2 regions of the Nocardia sp. 149-1B genome follow, and region 2 is predicted to be linked to the other one. Evidence: riboswitches for the same ligand, from Rfam matches in the RefSeq annotation. Region 2 holds a riboswitch; the other holds the start of a gene.
The links. Region 2 has a riboswitch for S-adenosylmethionine ahead of thrC (threonine synthase). Riboswitches for the same ligand answer to the same signal wherever they lie in the genome.

Region 1: another riboswitch for S-adenosylmethionine. It lies ahead of AC3ANS_RS06325 (aminotransferase class V-fold PLP-dependent enzyme); the one in region 2 lies ahead of thrC (threonine synthase).

What each region holds. Positions count from the first base shown of each region.
Region 1 is NZ_CM173233.1:1,326,938-1,334,860, reverse strand. Features, by position in the region: gene gatA (Asp-tRNA(Asn)/Glu-tRNA(Gln) amidotransferase subunit GatA) at 1-682, opposite strand, end outside; gene gatC (Asp-tRNA(Asn)/Glu-tRNA(Gln) amidotransferase subunit GatC) at 682-981, opposite strand; gene AC3ANS_RS06330 (amidase family protein) at 1,088-3,868, opposite strand; SAM riboswitch class IV at 4,034-4,146, shown strand; gene AC3ANS_RS06325 (aminotransferase class V-fold PLP-dependent enzyme) at 4,186-5,514, shown strand; gene AC3ANS_RS06320 (SigE family RNA polymerase sigma factor) at 5,575-6,090, shown strand; gene AC3ANS_RS06315 (hypothetical protein) at 6,087-7,211, shown strand; gene AC3ANS_RS06310 (hypothetical protein) at 7,230-7,532, opposite strand; gene AC3ANS_RS06305 (TetR/AcrR family transcriptional regulator) at 7,752-7,923, shown strand, end outside.
Region 2 is NZ_CM173233.1:573,253-581,175, reverse strand. Features, by position in the region: gene AC3ANS_RS02715 (LacI family DNA-binding transcriptional regulator) at 1-845, opposite strand, end outside; gene AC3ANS_RS02710 (SGNH/GDSL hydrolase family protein) at 1,118-1,951, opposite strand; gene AC3ANS_RS02705 (MoaD/ThiS family protein) at 2,090-2,365, opposite strand; gene thrC (threonine synthase) at 2,388-3,677, opposite strand; SAM riboswitch class I at 3,688-3,835, opposite strand; gene lon (endopeptidase La) at 3,958-6,267, opposite strand; gene otsB (trehalose-phosphatase) at 6,423-7,271, opposite strand; gene AC3ANS_RS02685 (LytR C-terminal domain-containing protein) at 7,348-7,836, opposite strand; gene AC3ANS_RS02680 (DUF3263 domain-containing protein) at 7,840-7,923, opposite strand, start outside.

The sequences.
Region 1 (7,923 bases), 750 kb from region 2:
CGTGCAGCAGCGCGGAGTCGAGGACGGTCCGGGTGACCGGGCCGACCTGGTCGAGGGAGTTGGCCAGCGCGACGAGACCGTATCGAGAGACCCCACCGTACGTCGGCTTCACGCCGACCGTACCGGTCACGGCACCGGGCTGGCGGATCGAGCCGCCGGTGTCGGTGCCGAGCGCGAGCGGTGCCTCGAACGACGCGACCGCGGCCGCGGAGCCACCGCCGGAGCCGCCCGGGATGCGGTCGAGGTCCCACGGGTTGTGGGTCGGGCCATAGGCCGAGTGCTCGGTGGAGGAGCCCATCGCGAACTCGTCCATGTTGGTCTTGCCGAGGATCGGCAGACCGGCCGCGCGGAGCTTGCGGACCACGGTGGCGTCGTACGGCGGCACCCAGCCCTCGAGGATCTTCGAGCCGCAGGTGGTGGGCAGGCCCTCGGTGGCGAGCACGTCCTTGACCGCGATCGGCACGCCGTCGAGCGCGTGCAGCGGCGCCCCGGCAGCGCGGCGGGCGTCGGACGCGGCCGCCTGCGCGAGCGCACCATCGGCGTCCACGTGGAGGAACGCGTGCACGGCGCCGTCGACGGCGGCGATCCGGTCCAGGTGGGCCTGGGTGACCTCGACCGAGGTGGTCTCGCCGGCGGCGAGCGCGTCGGCGATCTCGGCGGCAGTACGGCGGATGATCGACATCAGGCCTCCTCGCCCAGGATCCGCGGGACCGAGAAGCGCTGCTGGTCGACGGCCGGCGCGCCCGAGAGGGCCTGCTCCGGGGTGAGGCACGGGGTGTTGACGTCCTCGCGGAACACGTTGGTCAGCGGCAGCGCGTGCGACGTGGGCGGCACGTCGTCGCCGGCGACGCCGCTGATCGAGGCGACCGACTCCAGGATCACCGTCAGCTGCGGGGCGAGGTGGTCGAGCTCGGCGTCGGACAGGTCGATCCGGGCGAGGTCCGCCAGGTGCGCGACCTCGTCGCGAGTGATCTCAGGCATGGAGTCCATCCTAGGAGAGGGCGGCCGCGGCAGAGCTTCGGGTGACCGCGCACGGGCGGCGGCCCACCCGAGGGTGAGCCGCCGCCCGCGTGCTGGTCGGTGCTCCCTAGTGGCGCGGCTCGTGCTTGATCCGCAGCATGCGGGTCACCGAGCTCGGCTCGAAGTCACCGGTCGGCACGTAGGTCACCACGACCGACCTCCTGACGACCGCGGGCCCGGACCGTGGTCGCTCGGCGACGAACGTGAGCGTCGCAGCACCGGCACGGAGCTGGGCACGGTCGACCCGGACCCCGCCGACGGTGACCGTCACCGAGCCCGTGGGGACGCCGGCGGTTGCCGAGACCAGCGCGCGGATCGTCACCGTCCGGCCGGCCCGGACGGTGCCCGGGGCGAGCGTCACCTTCGTGGTCGTGGTGGCCGGCTCCGGCGTCGGGTCCGTGGTCGGCGGATCCGTCGGGTCCGTGGTCGGCGGGTCCGTCGGGTCCGTAGTCGGCGGATCCGTCGGGTCCGTGGTCGGCGGGTCCGTCGGGTCGGGGGCGGGCGGCGCCGGCACGGTGACGCTGGCAGTCCCGGCGTTCGAGGTCGTGGCCGTCGCACCGGTGCTGTCGACAGTCGTCAGCCGGCCGACGGTCACCGTCGTCACGCCCGGGCGGAGCACCCGGAACGTGACCGTGGCCAGTCCGGTCTCCCCCTCGGCACCCGGGGAGGTGCCGAGCTTGGTGTGGGCGATCGTGAGCCGGCCAGCGTCGGCGGAGCTGTACGTCGAGCCGCTCGTGCCGGACTCGGCGGACACGAACGACAGCGCGCTCTCGTCGTAGTCCATCGAGACGTCGTAGGCGTAGAGGTCGTCCGCCGCCTGCGACACCTGCACGGTGAAGGTGTCACCTTCCTCGACCCGCGCCGCGGACGAGCTGACGGTCACGGTGCCGTCGCCGGGGGCGTCGGTGTCGGTGCCCGGCCCGGTGGCGACGTCACCCGCGGTGGCGCCGTAGAGAGCGGGCGTGGTGCGGTGCTGGGTGGCCTGCTCATAGGCGTAGGCGTAGCCCAACAGCTGCCCCTCGCTGTAGTCGCGGCCGAGGAACTCCAGGTTCATCCCGGCCCCCGGCAGCGTCTCGTTCGTCGTCGTCTGGCCCGCGGGCACCGTCACGGCCGGCATGCCCGTGTTGGGGCTCAGGCGCAGGTTGGTGCTGTAGGTCGTGTACGGCAGGGCGGTCGGATAGATCACCGCGTCGAGCCCGGCGAAGTCCATCACGCTGGTGAGGTAGACCGAGCCGTTCTCGATCTTCAGCGTGTGGGTGCCGAGCTGACCGTCGGCGCCCGCCCAGGCGTCATAGGTCGCCTGACTGACGGCGTTGCGGCTGACGTAGGCGCTGCCGTAGCCCGGCACATAACGCTTGGAGGCGATGAGGTCGTCGAGCGAGCGGATCGTCACCTCGGGGCTCAGGTGCCGGGCGATGTATGCGTTCAGATCGTGCTTGAACTCGTTGGTGCTGCCCGATCCCTCGTTCAGGATGTCGGCGACCTTGAGCCCGCTGGAGGAGTCCGCGGCCAGCGTGGCCGGATCGATCTCGTCGACGGTGGCGCCCGCGGCTCGCAGGTCGGCGACCGCGTCCAGGAAGATGCGGCGTCCGGCCACTTGCGCCGCGTTGGTCGCCGAGGCCGGCGGCACCATCGAGGTGAAGTAGGCGAAGTGCTTGCCCTGCAGCGCGTGCGGGTCGAGGTACGACGTGTAGGAGTCCGGCACGTGCGCGTCGGCCGCGGCGGTGACCGGGTCGTTGGGGTCGCTGCCGACGACCGCGTCGAGCGCGATCGCCGCATCCTCGACCGACCGGGCCAGCGGCCCGCCGGTGTCCTGGCTGAGTGCTAGCGGCACGATGCCGTCGCGGCTGGCCAGGCCGACCGTCGGCCGCACGCCGACCAGCTGGTTGTAGCTGGAGGGGTTGCGGATCGATCCGCCGGTGTCGGTCCCGAAGCCGATGGCGCCGAGGTTGGCCGAGATCGCCGCGCCCGTGCCGCCGCTGGAGCCGCCGGCGGTCTTCGAGGTGTTGTAGGGGCTGGCGACGTACTTGACGCCGTTCGTGCTCAGGGCGCTGTCGTAGGGCGACCCGGCACTGAAGGTCGAGGAGAACCCGTAGGCGAACTCGTCGAGGCTGGCCTTGCCGAGGATCACCGCTCCGTCAGCACGCAGGCCGGCGACCATGAAGGCGTCGTCGGAGGTCTGGTTGCCCTCCCAGCACGCGCACCCGGCCGTCGTCGGCAGGTCGCGGGTGTCGTAGTTGTCCTTGAGCAGGATCGGGATGCCGTCGAGCATGCTGCGTGGGCCGCCGTTCTCAGCTCGCAGCCGGTCGCTCTCGGCCGCCGCGGCCAGCGCCTGGCCGCCGGTGGCGATGATGGCGTTGAGAGGCCGGCCCGCGCCGCTGGTGTCGACCACCGTGGCGTCGTAGGCGGCGATCCGGTCCAGGTAGTCCCTCGTCAGCTCGACCGAGGTGATCACGCCGGCGTTCATGGCCTTCTGCATGTCCACGGCGCTGGCCTCGACCAGGTCGAAGTCGCCGTCGTCGTAGATGACGCGCTGGGCCAGGGCAGCCAGGTCACGCACGTCGAGCACCTGGTCGCCGTTGAGATCGGCGGCTGCGACGCTGCTCCAGCCGGCGTCGTCGGCCCCGGTCCCCAACCGGGCGCTGAGGAGGCCGAGGTCGGCCCGGGTGATCTGGTGGTCCCCGTCGAGGTCTCCCTCGCCGTAATACGGCTCCAAGAAGCTGGCCGTGGCCGCGGCGGACGAGTCCGCCGCCTGCGCCACCGGGCCCGAGCCCACGGCCAGCATCGAGAAGGCGAGGCCCGCGGCGGCGAGAGCCGCGCCGGCGCCTCTGGTGGTGTGACGATTCACGTCCGCTCCCTCTGTGCTGTTAGGTGGAGAGGCGAACCTAGGGAAGCGGTGTTGCGTCGCCATGTCGGCGAACCAGCCCCGGTAACCGGGGTGTTGCGCAGCCGTCCTCGTCCACGTCGCGCAGGTAAACAAATCGTCAGGGCTCGCCGCTGCTAGCCTGCTGCCCGTCACGAGTACTGGTGCGAAGCCCCGGCTGGCCAGTCGGCAACCCTCCTCCGCGGTGGGGTGCCCCGGGTGAGGACACGGCCGGCTGCAACCGCAGTCGGCAAGCGCGGACTCGGCAGACCCGGGTCCCTCGACCCGACGGACGTGCCGACATGCCTACCACCACCCGCACCAGCGCCGCCACGACGCACCCACTCGCCGACCTGGTCGGGGCGACCGAACAGGTCCCCCTCGTCACCGGCGGCACGGTCCGCTACGCGAACCTCGACATCGCGGCCAGCGCACCCGCCCTGCGGTCGGTCGCCGACCGGGTGGCCGAGTTCCTGCCGTACTACTCCAGCGTGCACCGCGGCGCCGGCTACGCCTCGGCGGTGAGCACGGCGGCGTACGAGACCGCGCGGCGCACGATCGGCGCCTTCGTCGGCGCCCGGAGCGAGGACGTCGTGCAGATCGTGCGGCACACCACCGACGCGCTGAACCTGCTCGCGACCGCCGTCCCCGGCGATGTCGTCCACCTCGACGTGGAGCACCACGCCAACCTGCTGCCCTGGCAGGGACTCGGCGCACGCGGTCGGGCGGTGGTGGCCCGCGACACCGTCGCCGAGACGCTCGCGGCGATCGAGGCCGAGCTCATCCGCCGGCCCGCCGCGCTGCTCGCGGTGACGGGTGCCTCGAACGTGACCGGCGAGATCCTCCCGCTCGCCGAGCTCGTCGAGACCGCTCACCGCCACGGGACCCGCATCGCGGTCGACGGCGCCCAGCTGGTCCCCCACCACCGGGTGCACCTGGAGCGGCTCGGCATCGACTACCTCGCGTTCTCGGGGCACAAGCTCTACGCGCCGTACGGCGCCGGCGTGCTCGTCGGGCGCCGCGACTGGCTCGACGCGGCGCCGCCGTACCTCGCCGGCGGCGGCGCGGTCCGTGAGGTCACGCTGGCGGGCACGTCCTGGGCCCCGGTGCCCGCGCGGCACGAGGCCGGCACCCCCAACGTCGTCGGGGCGGTCGCGCTCGCGGCCGCGTGTGAGGCGATCGCGGCGCTGCCGGACAGCGAGCTCCAGCTCCACGAGGAGGCGCTGCGCGACCGCTTGCTCGCTGGCCTCGAGTCGATCGCCGGCGTCCGGACCCTGCACCTGTGGCGCGGTGAGGTCGAGGCGATCGGCGTGGTGACGTTCACGGTCGAGGGGCACAGCGCCGAGCTGGTCGCGCAGTACCTCTCCGCCGAGCACGGCGTCGGGGTGCGCGACGGCCGCTTCTGCGCGCACCCGTTCCTCGAGCGGCTCAACGGTGGCCGGACCGCGGTGCGCGCGAGCCTCGGTCTCGCGTCCTCCGCCGACGACGTCGATCGCCTGGTGCGCGGGATCGCGGAGCTCGTCGAGCACGGCCCGTCCTGGACGTACGACGCGGACGACCGTCCCACCCCCGACCCGCGACCGCTGCCCGCCTGGGTCACCGAGACCGGCAGCGCGTCGGCCTGCTCGTAGGGTCGCCCAACCGATCACGGGGCCACCGCGTCCTACCTGTCGACCGCTCGAGGAGGATCGATGGCGAGACCGCTGACCGACGACGAGTTCACCGAGCTCGTGCACGCCACGTGGCCCGGCCTGTACCGCACGGCGTACCTGATGCTCGGGGAGCACCAGCTCGCCGAGGACCTGGTGCAGACGGCACTGGCCAAGACCTACGCCTCCTGGCGCAAGGTCAAGGACCCCGCTGCCGCACCGGCGTACGCACGGGTGGTGCTCGCGACCACCGCAGCGACGTGGTTCCGGCGCCGCGGCTGGCGCAACGAGCGACCCACCGAGGTGCTCCCCGAGCTCGGCAGCGACCCCGACCCGACCACGCGGCCGGCCGTCGTCGACGCGCTGCGCGAGCTGGCACCGCGCCAGCGCGCTGTGGTCGTGCTCCGCTACTACGACGACCTCAGCGTGCGCGAGGTCGCCCAGGCCCTCGGCATCAGCGAGGGCACCGTCAAGAGCCAGACCTCCGACGCCCTCGCCCGGCTGCGCGTGCTGCTGGGCGACACCGTCATCCCCGCCGACCTCGGGAGCACCGCATGACCGAGCGACTCAGCGCCCTCCTCCACGACGAGGCCGCCACGCTGACCATCCCCGCGCCCGACCCGGGCCAGGTCCTCACGACCGGGCGCCGGCTGAGGCGTCGCCGGCGCGCGACCACCGGTCTCGGCGCCGTCGCCACCGTGGCGGTCGTGACGGTCGTCGCCGTCGTCGGTGCGTCCTTGACCGGCGACGACCACCCGGGTTCACGGGGCGTCGAGCCGGCGGGCCCGAGCACGGGCCACGGCGCGGTCTTCACCCTCGGCACCACGGTGTACTTCGACGGCGGCACCGAGCACGTGCAGATCGACGACAAGGCGATCAAGTCGACGTACTACACCTCGGCCGGCCTGCTGGTGCGGCACGGCGACAACAACGCCAGCGACGGCGGCGGCCCCCAGCGCTTCTCGCTGGTCACCGAGGACGGCACCGTGCGGTCGGTCTCCGTGGTGACCGAGGAGGCGGTGCCGGGCGTCGACCCGACCCAGCCTTACCTCGCGTACGCCGAGGTCGTGGACGGCGAGGTCGAGGTCGTGGTCCACGACGTCTCCACCGACAAGGAGGTCGCGCGCGTCCCGGTGCCCGACGCGAAGAGCTGGGGCGGGTGGACCGCACCGCCGGTCGCGCTCAGTGGCGACATCGTGTACGTCGGCACCGACGACGTGATGCGCACGGTCGACTGGCGCACCGGCGAGGTCGGGACCACCGACACGGTCGGGCCGGGCTACCCCGACATCAAGGGCGGTCGCGCCGTCGAGCGAGTCGGCAACGACGTCCAGGTGGTCGACGCCCGGAGCGGCAAGCCGCTGCTCCGAGTCCCCGCAGGACAAGACGGTTACCTGGTCCTCTCACCCGACGGCAGTTTCGCGGCGATGGACGCTCCCACCGGCAAGACCGTCGAGGTGTACGACCTCGACGCCGGCACCCACGTCACGCTCGACGGGCAGTCCTACGACTATGGGTGGTCACCGGACGGCGACCTGTTCCGAGTCAAGGGCCACCGGGTCATCACCTGCTCGACCTCGACCGGCGCGTGCGAGACGGGTGACACGGTCATCCCCGCGGAGGGCGGGGGCGTGGCACCGGAGGACCTGCGGTACGGCAACCAGACCTTCGAGTCCTGACCCGGTCCGCGACGCCCCTCAGTGCTGGTAGGTGTGCTCGAGCAGGTGCCGCACCCGCTCGGCGTCGCGTGCGCTCGGGCACGCGACGAGCAGCCGGTCGGGGGCCTCCTCGACGGCGACGTACCCGGCAGAGCGCAGCACGCCCATCAGCACCGCCGGGTCCTGGCCGGGTGGTACGGCGAACGCCTCGGCATGCGCGTCGGGCTGGTGCAGCTCGGTCTCGGTGCGCTGCAGGTCGGTCCCCCAGCCACGCAGGAGGGCGAAGGCCACGAGGGTCACCATCACGATGCCTCCGACCACCATCAATGCGATCACGACCATGACGACCTCCCAGTGCGCGGGCCTGATGCTCCGATGACCCCAGCATCGGCCCGGTGAGACCCGCGTCACGAGAGGCGTATGTCCCGACCGCAGGGCCACAGGTCACGCGGCCACGGGGACGATCACCGTGTCGCCGTCCCACCCGCTGCCGTGACCTGGTACGACTGCTCCACCGGAGAATGCGTTTCTCCGGCCCGATCCCTGACCGGAGGAGCACGCGTGCCGCGAGCAGGCCTGACGCCCGAGCGCCTGACCGTGGCCGCGGTCGAGCTCGCGGACGAGATCGGGTTCGAGCAGGTCACCCTGTCCGCGCTCGCCCGGCGGTTCGACGTCAAGGTCGCGAGCCTCTACGCCCACATCGACGGCGCGGGCGAGCTGCGGCTGACGATCG
Region 2 (7,923 bases):
AAGCCCACGACCGCCACGTCCTCCGGCACCCGGCGGCCCGCGTCGCGCAGGGTCTGGAGCGCCCCGACCGCCATCAGGTCGTTGGCGCAGAACACCCCGTCGATCTTCGGCTCGCGCTGCAGGAGCGTCCGCATCGCGCGCGCCCCGCTGTCCTGGCTGAAGTCGCCTCGGGCCACGAGCCGCTCGTCGAAGGGCCGGTCCGCGGCGGTCAGCGCCTCGACGTACCCCTCGAACCGGGAGCTGCCGGCGACCATGTCCGCCGGCCCGGCGATGGTGCCGATGCGGGTGCGGCCGCGCTCGGCGAGGTGGGCGACGGCGAGCCCGGCGCCCTGGACGTTGTCGACGTCCACGAACCCGGTGGTGACGTTGGTGCGGCCCCGTCCGCCCACGACCACCGGCAGGCCGTGCCCGCGGATCCGGTCGGGCAGCGTGTCGTCGTCGTGCAACGAGAGGAGCAGCACCCCGTCGACGTGCTGGCGGGTGAGGTACTGCTCCAGGCTGCCACGGCGCCGCGCGTCGGCGAGGATCAGCACCAGCTGCCGGTCGGCGGAGGCCAGGGCCGTGCCGATCCCGCGAACGACCCCGGCGAAGAACGGCTCCCCGAACACCCGCTCCTCGGACTCCGCGATCACCAGCGCGACGGCGTCGGTGCGGCGGGTGACCAGGGCGCGGGCGGCGGCGTTCGGCACGTAGCCGAGCTCGGTGATCGCCTCCTCCACCGCCTGCCGGGCCCGGTCGGAGACCTTCGCACCGCCGTTGATCACGCGCGAGGCGGTGCCCCGGCCGACGCCGGCCAGCGCGGCGACCTCCTCGAGCGTGGGACGAGTGCGAGGGCGACGGGCCATGGCGTCAGTATGCCGTCGTCACGGACGCGGCGACGCCGGGTCGGGGGCATTGACCGGGGCCCGGCCGAGGAAGGACGACGGGCCCGGGACGTCGAGGTGTTCCCGGGCCCGCCGCACGGTGGGTTCCGCCCGCCGACAGCGGTCGGCGGCGGGCACTCCCGTTCGTCCCCGGCAAGGCCATCGCGGTCCACCCCTCGCCGGGGCCGAGGAGTTTGGGAGCGTTCCCACCGATACTGTGGGGCCGACCCCACCCCGGTGTCAAGGGTGAACCGTCACCGCCGGTCACCCGGAGCTCGGTGGCCGAACGGCAGGTCCTCGCGGAGCCCGAGCGCGGCCAGCACCGAGGGCAGCATCGCCTTGGCGGTCCGCTGGTAACCGAGCGCGCTCGGGTGGAACCGGTCCAGGCTGAACATCTCGTCGGGGTTGGTGATGAAGAACGGACCGACCACATCGGCGAGCGACACCGCGTGCGCCCCGGCCGCGATCGCCGCGGTCTCCTGCGCGAGCGCCAGCTGCCGGGAGGCCCGCGAGCCGAGCGCCCGGAGGGGTTGGGGCACCGGCCGCAGGGCCCCGAGGTCGGGGCAGGTGCCGACGACGACGCCCGCACCGCGATCGCGCAGCGCGCGCACCGTCTCCTCGAGGTGCTTCGCCGCGTCGGCGACCGGGACTCGGTGGGTCACGTCGTTGCCGCCGACGACGATGACCGCCACGTCGGGGCGGTACGTCGGGGGCAGCCCGTCGAGCTGGGCGCCCAGCATGGAGGACTCCGAGCCGACCTGGGCGGCGGTCCGGAGCCGCACGGCCCGGCCGGTCTCCTTCGCCAGCGCTCGCGCCAGCCGCCCGCCGAGAGTCTCCTTGGGGCGCTCGGCACCGAGGCCGGCCGCGATCGAGTCGCCGAGGAGCAGCAGGTCGAGCGGTGCGCCGTACTTCTTCTTCCACACCCGGTCGGCGTCGATCGCCTCCTCCCCCAGCGGCTTGCCGATCACCCGCCGGGCAGCGGCGGCCTGGCGCTGGAGCAGGCCCCGGCCGGCCATCGCCGCTCCGGCGAGCATGCCGGCCGTGGCGGTGGTCGTCAGGACCAGGAGTCGGGTGCGAGCGCGAGTCACCACCCCGTTGAAGCACGTCCGGGTGAACGGCCGGTGGAGCGCCCTCCCCCGCTGCTGTAACGCGGGGTTAGGGGATCTGGTGACCCCCTTGCAAGGGGGTGCCTAGATCCAACAACCCCGCGTTACATGCGTGGGGGGTCAGCCGCCGGCGACGGCGGGGATGACCGAGATCTGGGTGCCGTCGGGGGTGGGGGTGTCGAGGTTGTCGAGGAAGCGGACGTCCTCGTTGCCGACGTAGACGTTCACGAACCGGCGCAGCGAGCCGGCCTCGTCGAGGATCCGGCCCTTGATCCCGGCGTAGCTGCCGTCGAGGTCGTCGAGCACCTCGGCCAGAGTCGCACCGGAGGCGCTGACCTCGGACTCCCCGCCGGTGTAGGTGCGCAGGATGGTCGGGATCCGGACGGACACGCTCATGGTTCGGATGCTCCTCGGTGGGTCAGGCCAGGCCGGTGGCGGCGAAGGCGGCGTACGACGGGTCGATGGTCGCCGCCGGGGCGACCTGGCCGGCCACGGCGTCGAGGGTCTTCAGCCCGTGGCCGGTGTTGATGACGACGGTCTCGAGCTCGGTGTCCAGCTGGCCGGTCTCGACGAGCTTCTTGAGCACCGCGACCGTGGTGCCGCCGGCGGTCTCGGTGAAGATGCCTTCGGTCCGGGCGAGCAGCACGATGCCGTCGCGGACCTCATCGTCGGTGACGTCCTCGACGGCCCCACCGGTCTCGCGGCAGATGTCGAGCACGTAGATGCCGTCGGCGGGGTTGCCGATCGCGAGGCTCTTGGCGATGGTGTCGGGCTTGACCGGGCGGATCGCGTCGACGCCGGCCTTGTAGGCCACCGAGACCGGGGAGCAGCCGGCCGCCTGCGCGCCGTACACCCGGTAGGGCTTGTCCTCGACGAGGCCGAGCTCGATCAGCTCCTGGAAGGCCTTGTGCACCTTGGTCAGCTGGGAGCCGCTGGCCACGGGGATCACGATCTGGTCGGGCAGGCGCCAGCCGAGCTGCTCGGCGATCTCATAGCCCAGCGTCTTGGACCCCTCGGCGTAGTACGGACGGACGTTGACGTTGACGAACGCCCACCCGTCCTCCTCGCCGGCGATCTCGGAGGCGAGCTTGTTGACGTCGTCGTAGTTGCCGTTGACGGCGACCAGCGAGTCGGTGAAGACCGCCGAGTTCACCTGCTTGGGGTGCTCGAGGTTGCTCGGGATGAACACCACGGTCTTGATGCCCGCACGGGCACCGGCGGCGGCGACGGCGTTCGCGAGGTTGCCGGTGCTCGGACAGGCGAACACCTTCGAGCCGAACTCGCGGGCGGCGCTCAGGGCGCAGGCGACGACGCGGTCCTTGAAGGAGTTGGTGGGGTTGGTCGAGTCGTCCTTGACCCACAGGTTCGTGATGCCGAGCTCGGCGGCGAGGTTGTTCGCGCGCAGCAGGCGGGTGAAGCCCGGCTCGGTGTTGGGGCTCTGCTCGATGTCGGTCGGCACGGGCAGCAGCGCCTTGTAGCGCCAGATGTTGCGCGGACCGGCCTCGATCTCCTCGCGGGTGATCCGCGGGAACTGGTAGGCGATCTCCAGCGGGCCGAAGCACTCCGGACAGGCGTAGTGCGGACCGAGCTCGACCTGGTGGCCGCACTCGCGGCAGGCCAGGGCGACGGCGTTGCCGAACGCGCCCTCGCGGGGGGCGCCGGGAACGCCGGCGGTGCGGGCGGGTGCCTCGGTGACAAGAGCGCTCATGAAGTCCTCCTCCTCATCTTCCCCGGGTGCGACGGTCGCCCCGGGCGGAATTGGCACCGTTTCCGCGAACCGCTTCCTGGCTGATGCCGGGCGGCGGAGGTTCGCGGCGGTTGCCGGGACTTCACTGGGCCGTATCCCTCAGTCCCTCTTGATGAGCTGCTGACAACAGTACGACGGCCGTCTCAGCATGTGCACATCGCATCCACATGCTGGACGGCCGTCGTCTCACGTCCTTGTCGAGCCGGCGCAGTCTGTGCCCAGACTGCGCCGGCTGGCGGGATCACGCGGCGACCGTGACCGCAACCGGCTCGGCCAAGGCACCACGGACCACGTCCAGCACGTCGCTGACCGGGTGCACGGTGACCGTCTCGAGGACGTCGGCCGGTACGTCGTCCAGGTCGGGCTCGTTGCGCAGCGGCACGAACACCTCGGTCAGGCCGTTGCGTTGCGCGGCGAGCAGCTTCTGCTTCAGCCCGCCGATCGGCAGCACCCGCCCGTTGAGCGTGACCTCACCGGTCATGCCGACCTCCGAGCGCACCGGGCGCCCGGTGGCCAGCGAGGTGAGCGCGGTGACCATCGTGATGCCGGCGGACGGGCCGTCCTTGGGCGTCGCACCGGCCGGCACGTGCACGTGGATCGCCTTCTCGAAGAAGGACGGGTCCACGCCGAGCTCGGCCGCGTGCGCGCGGACGAACGACAGCGCGATCTGCGCCGACTCCTTCATCACGTCGCCGAGCTGGCCGGTCAGGGTCAGTCCGGCCGTGCCCTCGGAGGCAGACGCCTCGATGAACAGCACGTCGCCGCCCAGGCCGGTCACCGCCAGGCCCGTGGCCACGCCCGGTACCGCCGTACGCTCCGGGGCCTCGGGGGTGAACCGCGGCCGGCCGACGAGCTCCTTGAGGTCGGCCAGGTCGATGTCGACGTGCTCAGCCCCGGTCGCGAGCCGCGTCGCGGCCTTGCGCAGGGCCTTGGCCAGCAGCCGCTCCATCTGGCGTACGCCGGCCTCGCGGGTGTAGTTCGCGGCCATCTCGCGCAGCGCCGCGTCGGTGATGCTCACCTCGTCGGCGGTCAGCGCGGCCCGCTCCAGCTGCCGGGGCAGCAGGAAGTCGCGGGCGATCGCGACCTTGTCGTCCTCGGTGTAGCCGTCGAGGGTGACCAGCTCCATCCGGTCCAGCAGCGCCGAGGGGATCTGCTCGACCACGTTGGCGGTGGCGATGAACAGCACGTCGGAGAGGTCCAGGTCGAGCTCGAGGTAGTGGTCGCGGAACGTGTGGTTCTGCGCGGGGTCGAGCACCTCGAGGAGCGCCGCGGCCGGGTCGCCGCGGTAGTCAGCGCCCACCTTGTCGACCTCGTCGAGCAGCACGACCGGGTTCATGGAACCGGCCTCCTTGATGGCCCGGACGATCCGGCCCGGGAGCGCGCCGACGTACGTGCGCCGGTGGCCACGGATCTCGGCCTCGTCGCGCACGCCGCCGAGGGCGACGCGGACGAAGTTGCGGCCCAGGGCACGGGCGACCGACTCGCCGAGCGACGTCTTGCCGACTCCCGGAGGTCCCGCGAGCAGCACGACCGCGCCGGAGCCGCGGCCACCGACGACCTGCAGGCCGCGCTCGGCCCGGCGGGCGCGGACCGCGAGGTACTCCACGATCCGCTCCTTGACCTCGTCGAGGCCGTGGTGGTCGGCGTCGAGCACCGAACGGGCGCCGAGGACGTCGTTCGCGTCCTCGGTGGTGACGTTCCACGGCAGCTCGAGGACGGTGTCGAGCCAGGTCCGGATCCACCCGGTCTCGGGGCTCTGGTCGCTCGAACGCTCGAGCTTGCCGACCTCCTTGAGCGCCGCCTCGCGGACGGCCTCCGGCAGGTCCGCCGCCTCGACCCGGGCGCGGTAGTCGTCCGCACCCTCGGGCTCGTCCTCGCCGAGCTCCTTGCGGATCGCGGCGAGCTGCTGGCGCAGGAGGTACTCCCGCTGCGTCTTCTCCATCCCCTCGCGGACGTCCTCGCCGATCTTGTCGGTGAGCTCGGCCTCGGCGAGGTGGTCGCGGGTCCAGCCGATCAGCGTCTCGAGCCGCGACTCGACGTCGGGGTTCTCGAGCAGCTCGCGCTTGCGGTCCACCGAGAGGTACGGCGCGTAGCCCGCGGCGTCGGCGATCGCGCTGGGGTCGCTCATCTGGTGCACGGAGTCGATGACCTGCCAGGCCTCGCGGCGCTGGAGCACGGCGACCACCAGTCGCTTGTACTCCTCGGCGAGCTCGCGGGCCCGGTCGGAGACGTGGTCCTCCGCGGGTTCGACCTCGACCCAGAGCGCCGCGCCGGGGCCGGTGACCCCGCTGCCGATGCGGCCGCGGGTGCCGGCCTTGAGCACGGCGGCCGGGCTGCCGCCGGAGAAGCGGCCGACGCGCTCGACGGTCGCGATCACGCCGTACGACGCGTAGCGGTCGTCCAGTCGCGGAGCGACCAGCACCTGGTTGTCACTGCCGGCGCGGGCGGCGTCGATCGCGGCGCGGGCGGCGTCGTCCAGCTCCAGCGGAACCACCATGCCGGGCAGGACGACGAGGTCGGAGACGAAGAGAACGGGGAGCTTGAGGGACATGCCGACTCAACTCCCGGCAGTGGGCCCGTGTTCCGGAGAGGGCCTCCTGTTCGCTGATGACGAACAGGGGAACTCGTTGACCCGTCGTGAACTTTCGGGCGGGTCAACGTGCATTGTCGACAAAGTACGTTGACCCGCCGAGAGTTTCGGGCGGGTCAACCCTGCCGGGCGGCGCGGGCGTCCGCGGTGAGCTGGCGCAGCAGCTCGAGGACGCCCTCGGGGCCGTGGACGACCACATCGGAGAGGGCGACCAGCGCGCTCTGCTCGACGGAGGCCGAGCAGACCAGCAGCGTCGGCATGCCGTCCTTGCCGAGGGCGCCGACCGCGTCGAAGGCGTCGAGGTCGCCGAGGTCGTCCCCGGCGAACACGAAGGCTCCTGCGTCGACCTCCTCGACCAGGGTGGTCACGGCCTTGCCTTTGTCCATGCCCGGGGCACGGACCTCGATCACCTGGCGGCCCGGCTCGAGGACGAGCCCGTTGCGGCCGGCGAGCTCGCGCAGGGGCGGGAGCAACCGCTCGAAGGCGGCGTCGGGGTCAGGCAGCCGCCGGGTGTGCACGCCGTACGCGAGGCCCTTGTCCTCCACGTAGGCGTCCGCCGCTCCGGCGTTGCGCAGCGTGCGCGGCAGGTCGCGCAGGAACGTCGCGAGCCCGTGCGGCGGCCGTGGGGAGATGATCCGGCGGCGGGTGGAGCTCCACCGCTCGTTGCCGTACTGGCCGAAGAGGTAGAGCTCCTTGCCGGCCTCGGCGACGGCGTCCCCGACCTCCTCGAGTCCGCCGAGGTCGAGCGCCTGGCGCGCGGGGCGCCCGGTGATCACCGCGATCGCGGCGACCTCGGCGGCCAGGTCGACCAGCACCTCGCGGGCGTCCGGGTGGATCCGCGCACGCTCGGGGTCGTCGACGATCGGGGACAGCGTGCCGTCGAAGTCGAGCCCCACGACGGCGCGCGACGCGGCCCGCACCAGGGCGTCGTAGCGCTGCTCGCCCTCGCTCGAGGTGAAGTCCATGCGCTCAACCCAATCATCCGAGGCGCCTTCGAGCCCACCTCGTGATCGAAACCAGTGTCGAACTGTGGCGTAATCCTCAGCTGAGCGGGCCGGTGAGGATCACCGTGAGCCGGTCGAGCCGCATAGGTTCGACCGCAGGGGCGGTCCGGTGGATCCCGAGGTCGAGCGCGAGCGTCTTGGCCGCCAGCTTGAGCTTGGGCGGGTAGTAGACGGTGGTGGCCGGAATCGTGCCGTACCAGTTGTCGGAGCCCACGACCTGCCAGCCGATGCCGGTGGCCCGTTCGGAGACCTGGCCGGCCAGACCGGTGATGCCGGAGTTGTTGTAGACCTCGACGTAGACCTTGCCGCGCTTGACGGTCGGCTCGGGCTTCGGGTCCTTCGACGGCGCGTGGGTCGGGGACGGCGACGTGCTCGGCTCGTGCCGGGCGACCTGGGCGACCTCACGCTCGGTGGGCTCTCCACCGCGCGTCGCGACGAACGCGATGCCGGCCATCGCGACCGCAATCACGCTGAGCATCACGACCGGGGACGGAGTGACCACGCCCCGCTGGTTGCGCGTGCGCACCGCTCAGACCTCGAAGCCGAGACGCCGGGCCGAGCGCTGCCTCTGCCGTGCGGAGCGCAGCCGCCGCAGCCGGCGCACCAGCAGCGG